DNA from 3 places in the Chelatococcus sp. GCM10030263 genome. Region 2 is predicted to be linked to each of the others. Evidence: riboswitches for the same ligand, from Rfam matches in the RefSeq annotation. Region 2 holds a riboswitch; each other region holds the start of a gene.
What was found. A riboswitch is a leader RNA that binds a small molecule or an ion and turns the genes downstream of it on or off. The one in region 2 is predicted to bind cobalamin.
Positions count from the first base shown of each region.

Region 1: linked by a shared signal. The riboswitch ahead of ACFQU1_RS07500 (CbtB-domain containing protein) and the one ahead of ACFQU1_RS08545 (ribonucleoside-diphosphate reductase subunit alpha) in region 2 are both predicted to bind cobalamin.
Region 3: linked by a shared signal. The riboswitch ahead of ACFQU1_RS09955 (ABC transporter substrate-binding protein) and the one ahead of ACFQU1_RS08545 (ribonucleoside-diphosphate reductase subunit alpha) in region 2 are both predicted to bind cobalamin.

Region 1 covers NZ_JBHTDB010000003.1:622,852-627,329, forward strand. Annotated here, with positions in the region: gene cobN (cobaltochelatase subunit CobN) at 1-270, opposite strand, end outside; gene cobW (cobalamin biosynthesis protein CobW) at 281-1,327, opposite strand; gene ACFQU1_RS07490 (DUF1636 family protein) at 1,324-1,734, opposite strand; gene ACFQU1_RS07495 (CbtA family protein) at 1,731-2,465, opposite strand; gene ACFQU1_RS07500 (CbtB-domain containing protein) at 2,473-2,646, opposite strand; cobalamin riboswitch at 2,681-2,879, opposite strand; gene ACFQU1_RS07505 (MFS transporter) at 2,899-4,140, opposite strand; gene ACFQU1_RS07510 (aldo/keto reductase) at 4,235-4,478, opposite strand, start outside.
Region 2 covers NZ_JBHTDB010000003.1:846,362-850,839, reverse strand. Annotated here, with positions in the region: gene ACFQU1_RS08545 (ribonucleoside-diphosphate reductase subunit alpha) at 1-1,751, opposite strand, end outside; cobalamin riboswitch at 1,861-2,056, opposite strand; partial or broken gene ACFQU1_RS08540 (YcnI family protein) at 2,931-3,443, shown strand; gene pip (prolyl aminopeptidase) at 4,086-4,478, shown strand, end outside.
Region 3 covers NZ_JBHTDB010000004.1:134,293-138,770, reverse strand. Annotated here, with positions in the region: gene ACFQU1_RS09965 (sodium:calcium antiporter) at 1-320, opposite strand, end outside; gene ACFQU1_RS09960 (DUF2254 domain-containing protein) at 597-1,973, shown strand; cobalamin riboswitch at 2,075-2,315, shown strand; gene ACFQU1_RS09955 (ABC transporter substrate-binding protein) at 2,502-3,506, shown strand; gene ACFQU1_RS09950 (FecCD family ABC transporter permease) at 3,506-4,478, shown strand, end outside.

The DNA of each region.
Region 1 (4,478 bases), 220 kb from region 2:
GCGCCCGCCGAGGCAGCGCAGCAGCACGACGCGCGCATGGTTGATGACGGCCTCGACATAGAGGTCGACGGAGAGCGGATGGCGGAGATGCTTGAGGCTCGCCAGCCGCAAGGTCGGCAGATGCGCCTGCTCCAGCCCGTAAGCGACGGCGAGCGCCGACAGATCCGTGTCGGTGAAGGAGAGCACGACCATCTCGGCCGGCGACTGAGCGAGATCGACCGGCGTTTCCGCCTCGTCGAGCCCGACCGTGGTCACCGGCAGGAGATGCATCGCCCTTCCCTCAGCCCGTGATCGCTGTGGTGATCGCCGCGCGGTCGAGGCCCTTCTGGCCGATCACCACGAGGCGGCCGAGGCGCGCTTCGTCCTGGCGCCACGGCCGCTCGAACTGCTGCTGGAAGCGTTCGCCGACACCCTGCACGAGAAGCCGCAAGGGCTTGCCCGCAATCGCAAGGAAGCCTTTGATGCGCAGGATGTCGTGCGTCGCCGCGGCCTCGCGCAGCCGGGCGACAATGGCTTCTGCTGCCCGCTGTTCGGGGATTTCCACGATGAAGCTGTCGAAGTCGTCGTGGTCGTGCTCGCCCGCCGCGTCGTGATGCGAGTGACGGGCGTCGAGATCGCTCTCGGCGGCGGCATGAAGGCCGAGCAGCACCTTGGGGTCGACCACGCCGTCGCGCGTGGTGATGACCTTCACCGCCCGCGGCACCGTCTCGGCGATCTCGGCGCGCACCCGCGCCTCGTCCTCCGGGTCAAGGAGATCGGACTTGTTGAGGATGACGAGATCGGCCGACAGAAGCTGGTCCTCGAACACCTCCTCGAGCGGATTGTCGTGATCGAGCGAAGGGTCGGCAGCCCGCTGTCTGGCGAGTTCCTCGGGATCGTCGGCAAAGCGCCCTGCCGCCGTCGCCGGGCCGTCCACCACGGTGATGACGCCGTCCACGGTGACGCGCGAAGAAATCGCCGGCCAGTTGAACGCCTTCACGAGCGGCTTCGGCAAGGCGAGCCCCGACGTCTCGATCAGGATATGCTCCGGCGGCCGCTCCTTGCCGAGGAGGCCTTCGAGCGCCGGGATGAAATCGTCCGCCACAGTGCAGCAGAGACAGCCGTTGGCGAGCTCGACGATGTTGTCCTCCGGGCAGGCCTCGACGCCGCAGCCCTTCAGGATCTCGCCGTCGATGCCGACGTCGCCGAATTCATTGACGATCACGGCGAGCCGCCGGCCGTCGGCCTGGCCGAGCACATGGCGCAACAGGCTCGTCTTGCCCGCGCCGAGAAAGCCCGTGACGATGGTGCAGGGAATTTTCGCGCTCGCCGCATCGGGACTTGTCATCGCGGTTCATCCATCGGTTTGAAATCGAGCGGCGGCACGCGCGCCACGACGCTCTTGCGGAAGGGCAGCGGGCGCTCGCGCCAGGGTATGATGCCGTCGGCGGTCGCCGCAAACTGGCGCGCGGCCGTGACGATGTCGTCGACATTGCCGTCGGCGTCGAGATCGCCGACGACATAGGTCCATTTGCCGGGCGCAGCGAGCGCCACCGTGCAGGGCCGACGGCAGACGGAGAGGCAGGCGACGGGCGTGACCGTGACCTCCGCGTCGGCTGCTAGACGGTCCGCGAGCCTGGCGGCAAGCCCGGGCCCCGGCTCGTCATAGGCCTTGCCGTCCGCATCCGCTTCGGCGATCGGCCGCCGGCAGGTCACGCAGACATAGAGCGTGACGCCGGGCTGTGCGGCGCTCATGACGCGTGCGGCTTGAACCGCTGCCAGAAGAAGCCGACGGCGACGGCGACGCTCGCCCAGAGCGCGGCATTGACTACGAGCGAAGTGGCCGCGAAGGCGCCGGCGAGTTCGGCCGGCGCGCCGCTCGCATAGACCTCCGGACGCGGTGCCCCGATCACATGCGGCGCGAGCAGCAGCAAGAGGCCGGCGGCCTTGGCCCAGAGCCCTGGCGTGCGGATGAGAAGCCAGAGCGCGGCGGCAGTGGCCACGGCGGTCCCCATCCACCAGATCTGGCGGGCGAGCAGCGGCGCGGCGGCGCTGCCCGGCAATTCCGGCGCGAGCCCCAGCGCCGGCGCGAGCCCGGTGGCGATGAAGGCGGCCGCCGCCCAGGCGAGCGCACGCCTCCCATCGATCGGATCGCCCGAGAGGACGAGGCCGGCCATGAGAATGAGGGCAAAGCCGATCGCCGTCACGACGGTCGCGAGGCTCGTGAAGGCGGTCCGCTCCAGGCCGTCGGTCGGGCTCCAGCCCGCCTCGTCATGGGCGCCTTCGCCATGGGAATGCGCGAGAATGATGGTGGCGCCGGAAAAGCGAAGACCCGCCGCCGGATCGAGCGATGCATGTCCCGCCGGCTTTTCGAAGGCTTCCCCCGCGAGGATCAGCGGAGTCGTGGTGAAATGCTGTAGGACCGCAATCGCAAGTCCCGCAACAAGGCCGGCCGCAAGTGCGACCGCCAGCACGCGATTGAGCATGTCGCGGTCAGTGGCAGGGAAAGCTCAGCGCATGCCGCGTGTCGTGTGCGGCATTGTGGATCGCCTCGGAATGGGCGAAGCCCGTCACGAAGACGAGCGCGACGCCCATCGCGAAGGCAACGAGCGCGATCTTGAGAGCATCGGTCCGCGAACCGGCGCGGGTCTCGGCATAAACTTGCATGATAACCTCCTTGGCCGCCCCACCGGCAGCCGCCCGAGTTGACACAGGCGAAGGCAGGTCTCCTGGCTCACGGTTCGCCGCCTCGTGCCGCCTTCCCGGACCCTCGGATCCAGTGGCATCGTGGCGCGAGACTTACCGCTCACAGTTGCGGGGGCAGCTCCGGCATTGGGTCATCGACCCGCACCGGAATTCCCTTTCAACCTCTCGCGAGGACCTTCGCGGGCTCAGCTAGACGTGGTCTCGCCGCAAAAGTCAATCAGGCCGCATATCCTCGATCAGCCTGTCGCGGTGGAGGAGCGCTGGAAAGACGCGCGTCCACAAAAGCGCGATGAGGATGGTGCCGGCGCCGCCGACGACGACCGCCGGAACGACACCGATGAAGGCCGCGAGCGTCCCCGATTCGAACTCGCCGAGCTGGTTGGAGGCGCCGATGAAAACGGTGTTCACGGCCGCCACGCGCCCGCGCATGGCATCGGGCGTGTCGGCCTGCACCAGCGTCTGGCGCACGAAGACGCTGATCATGTCGGCTGCACCGAGCACGGTGAGCGCGCCGAGCGAGAGGAAGAAATTGGTCGAGAGCCCGAAAACGATAGTGGCAAGGCCGAAGATCATCACGGCCGTGAACATGCGATATCCCGCACGCCGCGCCAGAGGCCTGTAGGCCAGAAGAAGCGCCATGGCGGCTGCGCCGACCGCCGGCGCGCTGCGCAGCAGCCCGAGCCCGACCGGCCCGATACTGAGGATCGTCGCCGCATAGATCGGCAGGAGCGCGGTCGCGCCGCCGAGCAGCACGCCGAAGAGATCGAGCGTCACGGCGCCGAGAATGACCGGCTTGGCGCGAATGAAGGTGAGGCCTGCGATCAGCGTCGCCCAGTCGACCTTCGGCGGCGGGACCTTTTCGGCGCGCAGGCGGACGGCGGCCATGCAGATAGCGGCGCAGGCGAAGAGCAGGCCCGCGCCGGCCAGCGCGACCTCGGAGCCCGCCACATAGAGCAGTCCGCCGATCGCGGGGCCGGTGATCACCGCGACCTGAAAAATGGACGATCCCCAGGCGATCGCCCGGCCGAAGAGCTCCCGCGGCACGAGATTGGGCAGGAAGGCCTGGCTCGCCGGCTGATAGAACGCGCGCGAAACGCCCATGAGGACGACGAGCGCATAGATCGGCCAAATGACCGGCGGCTTCATGAAGGCAAAAGCGGCGAGCCCGAAGGCGATGACCGCATTGAGCCCGTAGCAGGCCAACATGATGAGCCGCCGGTCCACCCGGTCGGCCGCATGGCCCGTGACAAGGACGAGGCTGATGACCGGCAGAAAGGCGGCGAGCCCGACGAGCCCGAGCGCGAGCGCGCTGCCGGTCAGGTCATAGACGAGCCAGCCGACGGCGACATCGGTGATCTGCTGGGCGACGGACCCCGAAAACCGCGAGCCGAGAAACCACGTGAAATCCCGTTGTCTGAAGATGGTCCACGGGGAACTCGGAGAAATCGCCGTCATCGGTCCTGCATCGGCCGTGGGAAGTTACATGAGGCAAAAGGCCGGCACCGCTGCCGGCCGTGCAGCGGTGCCATGACGAGAGGTTGGTCGCGGCTTAAGCCGCCGTCTTGCCGGTGATGCGGTCGATTTCGGCGAGGTCCTCGGCCGACAATTTCCAGTCGACCGCCGCTACATTGGCCTCCACCTGCTCCGGCTTGGTCGCGCCGGCGATGACGCTCGTCACGATCGGCCGCGCCGCGAGCCAGCTGAAGGCGAGCTCGAGCAGGCTGCGTCCCCGGGCTTCCGCGAAACTGCGCAGTCCCTCCACAACCGTCCAGGTCTCGTCCTTGAAGTAGCGG
Region 2 (4,478 bases):
AGATTGGAGGAATGCACCACCCCGGCATGCTGCTGCGGCGAGCGCAGGTTGCAGGTGTCCTTGAAGGTGATCCAGGGGTGACCGGTCTCGAACAGCATGGTCAGCATCTTGCGCCAGAGATCGACGGCGGCGACCTGCTTGAACACCTTGATCCCCCCACGCTCCGCCTTGGCCTCATAGGCCTCGTAAGCCGCCTTGAAGGGCTTGCCGTAGAGATCGTGCAGATCCGGCACCTCGTCCGGCGAGAACAGCGTCCATTGCCCGCCGGCCTCGACGCGCTGCATGAACAGGTCAGGAATCCAGTTCGCCGTGTTCATGTCATGGGTGCGGCGACGCTCGTCGCCGGTGTTCTTGCGCAGGTCGAGGAATTCCTCGATGTCGATATGCCAGGTCTCGAGATAGGCGCAGACGGCCCCCTTGCGCTTGCCGCCCTGATTGACGGCGATGGCGGTGTCATTGGCGACCTTGAGAAACGGCACCACGCCCTGGCTCTCGCCGTTGGTGCCCTTGATATGGGCGCCGAGTCCGCGCACCGGCGTCCAATCGTTGCCCAGGCCGCCGGAATATTTGGCGAGCAGCGCATTGTCCTTGATGGCCTTGAAGATGCCATCGAGATCGTCAGAGACCGTGGTCAGGAAGCAGGAGGAAAGCTGCGGCCGCAGCGTGCCGGCATTGAACAGCGTCGGCGTCGAGGCCATGAAGTCGAAGGAGGACAGCAGCCGGTAGAACTCGATCGCCCGCGCCTCGCGGTCGATCTCGCGCAGCGCCAGTCCCATGGCGACGCGCATGAAGAAGGCCTGTGGCAGCTCGAAGCGGGTGCCGCGCGAATGCAGGAAATAGCGGTCGTAAAGCGTCTGCAGGCCGAGATAATCGAATTGCTGGTCGCGCTCGGGGAGCAGGGCGCCCGCCAGCCGGTCAAGGTCGAAGCGGCCCAACTCGGGATCGATCAGCTCCTCGGCGATGCCGGCCTTCACATAGGCGCGGAAATAGTCCGGGTAGCGTTCCGCCATCTCGGCCTGCGTCGCCTGGTCCGGGCGGCTGGAAAGGAAGCTCAGCGCCTCGCGGCGCAACTTGTCGTTGAGCAGCCGTGCCGAGACCTTGGCGTAGTTTGGCTCGGTCTCGATCAGCGTGCGCGCGGCAAGGATCGGCGCGAGCGCCAGCTCGTCCTCGCTGATGCCGTCATAGAGGTTGCGGCGGGTCTCGGCGAGAATCGCGCGTGCGGAAACGTCGTCGAGGCCGGCCGCCGCCTCCTGAACGACGGCCTCGAGCCGCGCCTCGTCGAGCGGCACCAACGCTCCGTCGAGCGCCTTCATGTGCAGCACCGGCGCCGCGGCGGGCGTCGGGGCCTTGGCAGCCGCTCGCTCCCGCGCCCGCTCCTCGCGGTAGAGCACATAGGCGCGGGCGACCTTATGATGCTCGCCGCGCATCAGGGCGAGCTCGACCTGGTCTTGGATATCCTCAATGTGGAAGGTGCGCCCGGTATCGGCGCGCCGCGTCAGCCCGGCGACGATCTGCTCGGTGAGCAGGGCTACGATCTCATGGACACGCCGCGAGACGGCCGCGCTGTTCCCTTCGACCGCGAGAAACGCCTTCGTCAGCGCCACGGCAATCTTGGAGGCGTCAAAGGGCGTCACCGAGCCGTTGCGGCGGATCACCTGATATCCCGGTGAATCGCTGGGGGAGGCCGCCGATGGCGAATGAACGGGCTCGGGCCGCGACACTCCGCGTTCGGTTTCGAGAATGAGAGACATCGGCTATCCCATCAGATTGAGGGCAAAGGCCGAGCGGATGCGACATGGCGAATGCCGGCGCAGACCGGCGACATGGCCACGACGACCCACCGGGACACCCCGCCCGAGGACGTTTCATCGAGATCACGGCAGGTCTCCTGGCTCGCGGGTCGATGCTCGCGTCCGTCTTCCCAGCGCCTCGTGGCACCAGTGACGCAGTGGACGTGAACTCGCCGCTTACAGTTGCGGGGGCAGCTCCGGCTCCTCACCGGATTCCCTCTTAGCGCTCGACTCTGAATCGAGAGACCGTGACTACTAAATATAGTGTGTCGCGCGATATTGATTGTCAATATCTGGGTTTGCCAAGGAGTACGCTGAGCGCACACTGTGCCCATGCGGGCGGTTGCGCACGGCCTTGCGCTTCTTCGCTGCCTCCAACCGCGTTGGCGCGCGGTTCGTCGCAGATCTGGTTTTCAGCCTTCCCGATCTTCTGCCGAAATGATAGGCAGATGCAGCGCTAAAAGGTGGATTTACTTTGCGGGTGATGCGGCGAGGTCAGGGATCGTGGATTGCGCTTGTCGCAGCCTACGTCCTCGTGCTCCAGGCGCTTCTCTCCGCCTTCGTGATCGGCAGCCTCGGCTGCGCCCGCTCAGCTTGACGCCTTTGGCAATATCGTCTGCACGTCGCATGGCGCCGATCGCTCACCGACCCACGATGGGTCGTCCGATCCGCACAAGCTGTTCGACTGCTGCAGCGTCGGCTGCTGCATGTTCGCACCGGCTCTCATGCCGCGCAGTGCGGCGGGGGGTGTCGTCGTGGCGCGCAGCCGCGAGCTCGCGCTGTTTCCCCGCCCCTTCGCTCGCATTACATCGCGCGGCCGGGAGGGAAGTCCCGGCAATCCGCGAGCGCCTCCCATATTCGCCTGATCCTTCGGATCGCGCTGTCCGGAACGACCCAGCCGTCTTGGCGAGGTGTGGTGGCCGGCCGCAGTGCATTGGGCTGACCGCCGCCGGCTGATGCCGGTGCGGTGCCCCTCGCGATCCGATGCGCACCGCGCCATGCGTAGCGCCTGATCCTCACATCCAAAAGCATCCCGCTCCGCGCCAATGAGCGCGGTGGGGCTTCACCTTCGCTGCATCGGCCACGCAGCGCGGCGCGCCAGCGATCGATCAATCGACTCCTCAAACGGAAGAACCCGATATGAAAACTCTGCACACGACCCTCTCCATCGTCACATTTCTGCTCGCCGGAGCGTCGGCCGCCTCCGCTCACGTTACGCTCGAGACCGAGGAGGCGCCTGTCGCCTCGATCTACAGGGCCGTCTTCCGCGTACCGCATGGTTGCGAGGGCAAGGCGACCGTCAAAGTGCGCGTGCAGATTCCCGAAGGCGTGATTGCCGTAAAGCCTCAGCCCAAGGCCGGCTGGACACTCGAAAAGGTGAAGGGGAAATATCCCAAGTCCTACGACTACTATGGCACGCCGACCCGCGAAGGCGTGAAAGAGATCTCCTGGAGCGGCAACCTGCCGGACGACGAATACGAGGAGTTCATCGCCCGAATCTATCTGACTGGCGATCTCAAGCCCGGGACCATGCTCTACTTCCCGGTCGTTCAGGAATGCGCGGACGGCGCCGCCGAACGTTGGATTGAGATTCCCGAAGCCGGAAAGAGCGCCGATGACTATGAGACGCCGGCTCCCGGCCTGAAGCTTCTTAACGTCATCCGCCGCATGTTGCCGAGGGGCCGACCGCGCCTCGACAGTTCACAGCGGGAGAACGCCGCCAGAACAGGCCGACAATTGGCACAGGCAGGACAATCCGGCTCGGTTCATCTCACCGATAAGGCTGGTCAGCGAGGGTCAGCACCGGCGTTCGGAAGCCCTGGCGTTCGGTTGACCTTCATGAGAGGTGCGCGCGTGGAGGAGGACCGGGGCAATTAGAGCAAGTTGGGGATGAGGCCCCCCGCGCGAGCCAACCTTCGAGCTCGCATTTACAGAGTATATGTGTTGATCCTGAGTTGTTTACGGCTACCAATCGCCGGGCTCAAGCGTCATCCGAAGCAAGGGCTACGGCTGCACCTTGCCGGTCTTTACCACTGGACCAAAGGATCGGCACGGGCCTGCTTTCGCGGTGACACGCACGCGAGTCGCTCGGCTCCGCAAATCGGGAAAGGCTGGCTCCTTCACCGCGCTCAGCCTCGTGAACTATTCCGAACTCGCATAGAATCAAACCGATATTGCGTTGGCTTCGGTGTGAGGCCGATGCCATCATCCCCGTCGGTTGGATCCCGAAGTGATTGAGAATTCATGGGCGCCGCGGCTTCACCGGCGCAGAGGCTTTGCAGGGCGGGGAAGGTATTGTCAAGCAAAGACGAGTTCCTCTATCCGCTTGTCGCGCCGTATCGCAGCTTTCGGCTGCTGGTCGGGGACGGGCACGAGCTACAGGTGGAGGAAAGTGGCAATCCGGACGGTCTGCCGGTCGTCTTTCTCCACGGCGGGCCGGGGGCCGGCACGAAGCCGGCACAGCGGCAGACCTTCGATCCCGACGTTTTCCGCATCGTCACCTTCGATCAACGCGGCGCCGGTCGATCGACGCCCCACGCCGCCGTCGACGGCAATACGACGCTGGACCTCATTGGCGACATCGAACGGCTGCGCCTCCATCTGGGCATTGAGCGCTGGCTCGTCGCCGGTGGCTCATGGGGCAGCTGCCTAGCGCTCTGCTACGGCGAAGCGCATCCGGAGCACTGC
Region 3 (4,478 bases), on a different contig from region 2:
ACCGTCGAGGTCAGCGCGGCGCGGCCGAGGACGGCGTCGGCGAAGGCGATGAGCAGGACATTGATCGAGACGCTACCGAGGAGATTGTTGGTCGCCAGCGGTGCGTCGCCGGCAACCGAAGCCGTCGCAACAGCCGCTACCTCCGGCAAGGACGTGATGCCGCCGAGGAGCAGCATGCCCGTGAAAGCTTGATCAAGCCCCGTGATGGTCGCGATCGTATCGAGATAGCCGGTGAGCCGCGTGCCCGCCGCCCAGACCACCACCGCAGCAGCCAGGAAGATGGCGGCAGTCAACCAGAGGCCGAGCCCGGTGAGCTGCAATGCGGCTCTCCTCCTGTGGTGGGAGGCAGCGAGCCGGAAAAGCCCGCCCGCACAGTTCGTTCGAGGCGTGTTCCGCCATGAGCTCGAGCGGAAACCGGATACCAGCTTGGGAACACCGTGCCGATAGCATGGTTCCCATCACTCTGGTCGAGGATCCGAGACGTCGCGGTGCAACCGCCGAAAGGCAACGCCAATCGTGCTGCCGCAAGTTGATATGGTCGCAGCCACGCCCCTGCCCGCGGGGTTTGCATCGCTCTGTGGTTGCGAGGGGCTGCGATGAGTGCGCCGCTGCAGCACCGCGGCCGCTCCCGTGCGCTCTGGGACTACCTTCAGACGAGCTTCTGGTTCGTGCCGGCGGCGCTGGCGCTGGCCGCTGTCCTGCTCGTGCTGGCGAGCCTGTGGCTCGATGCGCAACTCGCTGCCCGTCCCTCCGACGCGGCGCCCTGGCTCGTCTATGTGAGCACGGCAAACGACGCACGGGACCTGCTCTCGACCCTGTTGTCGTCGATGATCCAGATGACCACCCTGGTCTTCTCCATCACCATGGTCGTGCTCACGCTGGCCGCCAACCAGTTCGGCCCGAGGCTCGTGCGCAACTTCATGGCGAGCCCGCAGACACAAGCTGTGCTCGGCACCTTCGTCATGACGATCGTCTATTGCCTGCTGGTACTGGCCTCGATCGGCCGGCGCGGCGGCGCGGGGCTCCTTCCATTCTCGACCGTCACACTCGCCATTGCTTTGACGGTCGTCAGCGTCGCCTTATTGGTATTCTTCCTCCATACGCTCGCCCGCTCGATCATGTCCGAAACGGTCATCGAGCGCGTCGGCCGCGAACTCGACGGCGTCATCGACGATCTTGCTCCTCTGGCGCCCGACGATCCGGTCGATCCCGCCGATGCCTTGCCCAGAGACTTCGACCGGGAGGCGGTCTTCGTCGGACCGGACAAGGCCGGTTACGTCCAGGCGATCGAGTTCGATCGCCTGGAGGCGGTCGCCCGCCGGGCCGATGTCCTCGTGGGCCTCTACTTCAGAGCGGGCGATTATGTCGTGGAGGGCGGACAGGGAATCGGCATTCATCCGCGCGACCGCGTCGGCGACGATCTCAAGAAGGCGATCAGCGAGTGCATCCTGATCGGGGTTCACCGCACACCCGTCCAGGACCTCGAATTCTCCATCCGGCATCTGGTCGAGATCGCCGTGCGGGCTTTGTCGCCGGGCGTCAACGATCCCTATACCGCCGTGGCGGTGCTCAACCAGCTTTCGGCGTCCCTGTCGCGGATCATGAACCGGGCCCTGCCGCCCGGCCTCTTCGCCGATGAGGACGGCAAGATCCGCATCGTCTGCCCGCGCTCGACTTATGCGAGCCTGCTGAAAGCCGGGTTCAGCCAGATCCGCCAGAACGGCGCGGACAAGCCCCTCGTCGTCATTCACATGCTCGAGGCGCTCGCCCGCATCGCTGAACGTGCGAGACTGCCGGTCCAGCTCGATGCCGTCCGGGAGCAACTCACGAGCGTCAGGGCGGCCGCCGAGCACACGATCACGGACCAGACCGATCGTGAGCAGATAGAGCGCCGTTCCACGGCCGCGGAGGACGCCCTGAAGGCTGCGTGGACGGGGGGCATGAATGCTCCTGCAGGCAAAACAGCCTCCTGACCCGAACGCGAGGATTTCAATATTGCAACGTTATAACATTTCGTCTATGTCATCGCCGCCGACGGAATGTCACGGCTTGACCGGGGCGTGAGGTTCGGCCCACCTTGTCGATGTTCATGGGTCGCCGGAGTGATTCTCCGGCGCTAAGAGGGAATCCGGTGCGGCGGCTCGTCCTTGCGGTCGAACGCCCATGCCGGAGCTGCCCCCGCAACTGTAAGCGGCGAGCCGCTGTCGCGACGTGCCACTGACGCCCGCACCGCCTGAGGTGCCCTGCGTTGGGAAGGCCAGACAGCCGGTTTCGACCCGCGAGCCAGGAGACCTGCCCGTGAGCATCGAACGTGTCCTCGGGCGGGGTGTCCCGGCGGATCGCTTTGCTGTCCTGCACGCCGGCTCCCGGCACGGTCCAGCCATGCGAACCTTCGGCCCAAGCCCCCTTTCAGAGAAAAGGGGTTGTCGGTGTCTGTTCTTCTTTATCCTGCAAGCGTCCTTACACCTGCAAGCGTCGTATTCCGTCCATTCCGGCTCGCGCTGGCGGCGGCCGGGCTTCTTTTCCTCGCGCTCGCACCGCAGCAGAGCCTTGCAGCGCAGCCGACGCATTATCCTCTGACGATCGAGAATTGCGGTGCTCCGATCACCTTCGAAAAGGCGCCGCAGAGGGTCGTCTCCATCGGCCAGAGCAGCACGGAAATCCTCTTTTCGCTCGGCCTCGCCGATCGAATGGTCGGAACCGCCGTCTGGTTCGGGCCTGTCCTGAAGCAGTTCGCAAACGAGAATGCCGGGATCAAGCGCCTGGCCGACAACGATCCGAGCTTCGAGGCCGTCGTGGCTCAAAACCCCGACTTGGTGACGGCCCAGTTCGTGTGGCATGTCGGGCCGAACGGGGTGGTGGGACGACCCGAGCAATTCGCGAAGCTCGGCATCCCGACCTATGTCTCGCCGGCGGATTGCGTGAAGGACAACAGCAAGGGCGGCGACGGCGCGCGCAAGACGCCGTTCACCATGGATCTCGTCTACCAGGAGATCCGCGAGCTGGCGCAAATCTTCGACGTCAGGGAGCGCGGCGAGACGCTCATCGCCGACCTGCGGAAGCGGGAGGCGGATGCGATAGCCTCCGTGGCGGGCGAGAAGGCGAAGGACGTCTCCGTCGTCTTCTGGTTTTCCAGCCCGAATGCGAAGGGTGATGCCTTCGTTGCCGGCCGGAACGGCGTGCCCGCCTCCATGATCGGGAAGCTCGGGGTCCGCAACGTCATCACCACCGACGAGGAATGGCCCCTCACGAGCTGGGAGAGCATCGTCGCCGCCGATCCGACCGTCATCGTGATGGCCGAGATGAACCGCCGCCGTTATCCAGCCGACGACCCTGCCGTGAAGCGCGACTTCCTGATGAACGACCCGGTCGTCAGCAGGCTCGATGCGGTCCGCAACAAGCGGTTCATTCTCATGGATGTCGAGGCGATGCATCCCTCGGTCCGCACGGTCGACGGCATCGAGGCGCTGGCGCGCGGCATCAAGTCGTTCGGGCTTTCCCATTGATCCGCGATCCGGTTCTTGGCCGCGGCTGGGAGTTGCAAGCCGTCTTCGTCCTCGCGGGGCTTGGCCTCCTCGCCGTCGCCATCAGCTTTGCGGTCTCGATCGGCGAGATGGCGATCCCGCTCACCACCACCTTCAAGGCGATAGCCAACAGGCTGGTGGACGCCGGCTTCGGGGTTGGCAGGGTTCAGGAAGGCATCATCTGGGACTACCGGCTGAGCCGTGCTCTCGTCGCCGCCTGCTGCGGCGCCGCGCTCGCCGTTTCCGGCGTGATCCTGCAAGCCTTGCTGCGCAATCCCTTGGCCGAGCCCTACATGCTGGGGATTTCCGCCGGGGCGTCGACCGGCGCGGTCGCCGTCATGATCCTGGGGCTCGGCGCCGGCACGCTATCGCTGTCGGCTGGAGCCTTTGCCGGAGCGATCATCGCTTTCGCTTTCGTCGTCCTGCTCGCCGCCGGAGCGGGCGGTGGGCTCGACCGCACGATTCTGGCCGGCGTCGCCGGCTCGCAACTCTTCAACGCCGCAACCTCCTATATCGTCACCAGTTCCGCCAGCGCCGAGCAGGTGCGCGGCGTGATGTTCTGGCTCCTCGGCAATCTCGGCGGCGTGCGCTGGCCCGATGTCCATCTTGCGGCACCGGTTGCATTCCTCGGCTTCGGCATCTCGCTCCTCCATGCCCGCGCGCTCGATGCCTTCACCTTCGGCGGCGACGCGGCCGCCGCGCTCGGCATCCCCGTCAGGCGGACCCAGCTCGTGCTTTACGGCGCGGCCGCCGCCATGACCGCGACGATGGTGAGCCTCGTCGGTTCCATCGGCTTCGTCGGGCTCGTCATTCCCCATGCGGCCCGGTTCCTGGTCGGGCCCGGCCACGGCCGCCTCCTGCCAGCGGCATTCATGATGGGGGCGGTCTTCATGGTCGTCGCGGATATCATCTCGCGAGTGATCATCCCGCAGCAGATCCTGCCGATCGGCGTGG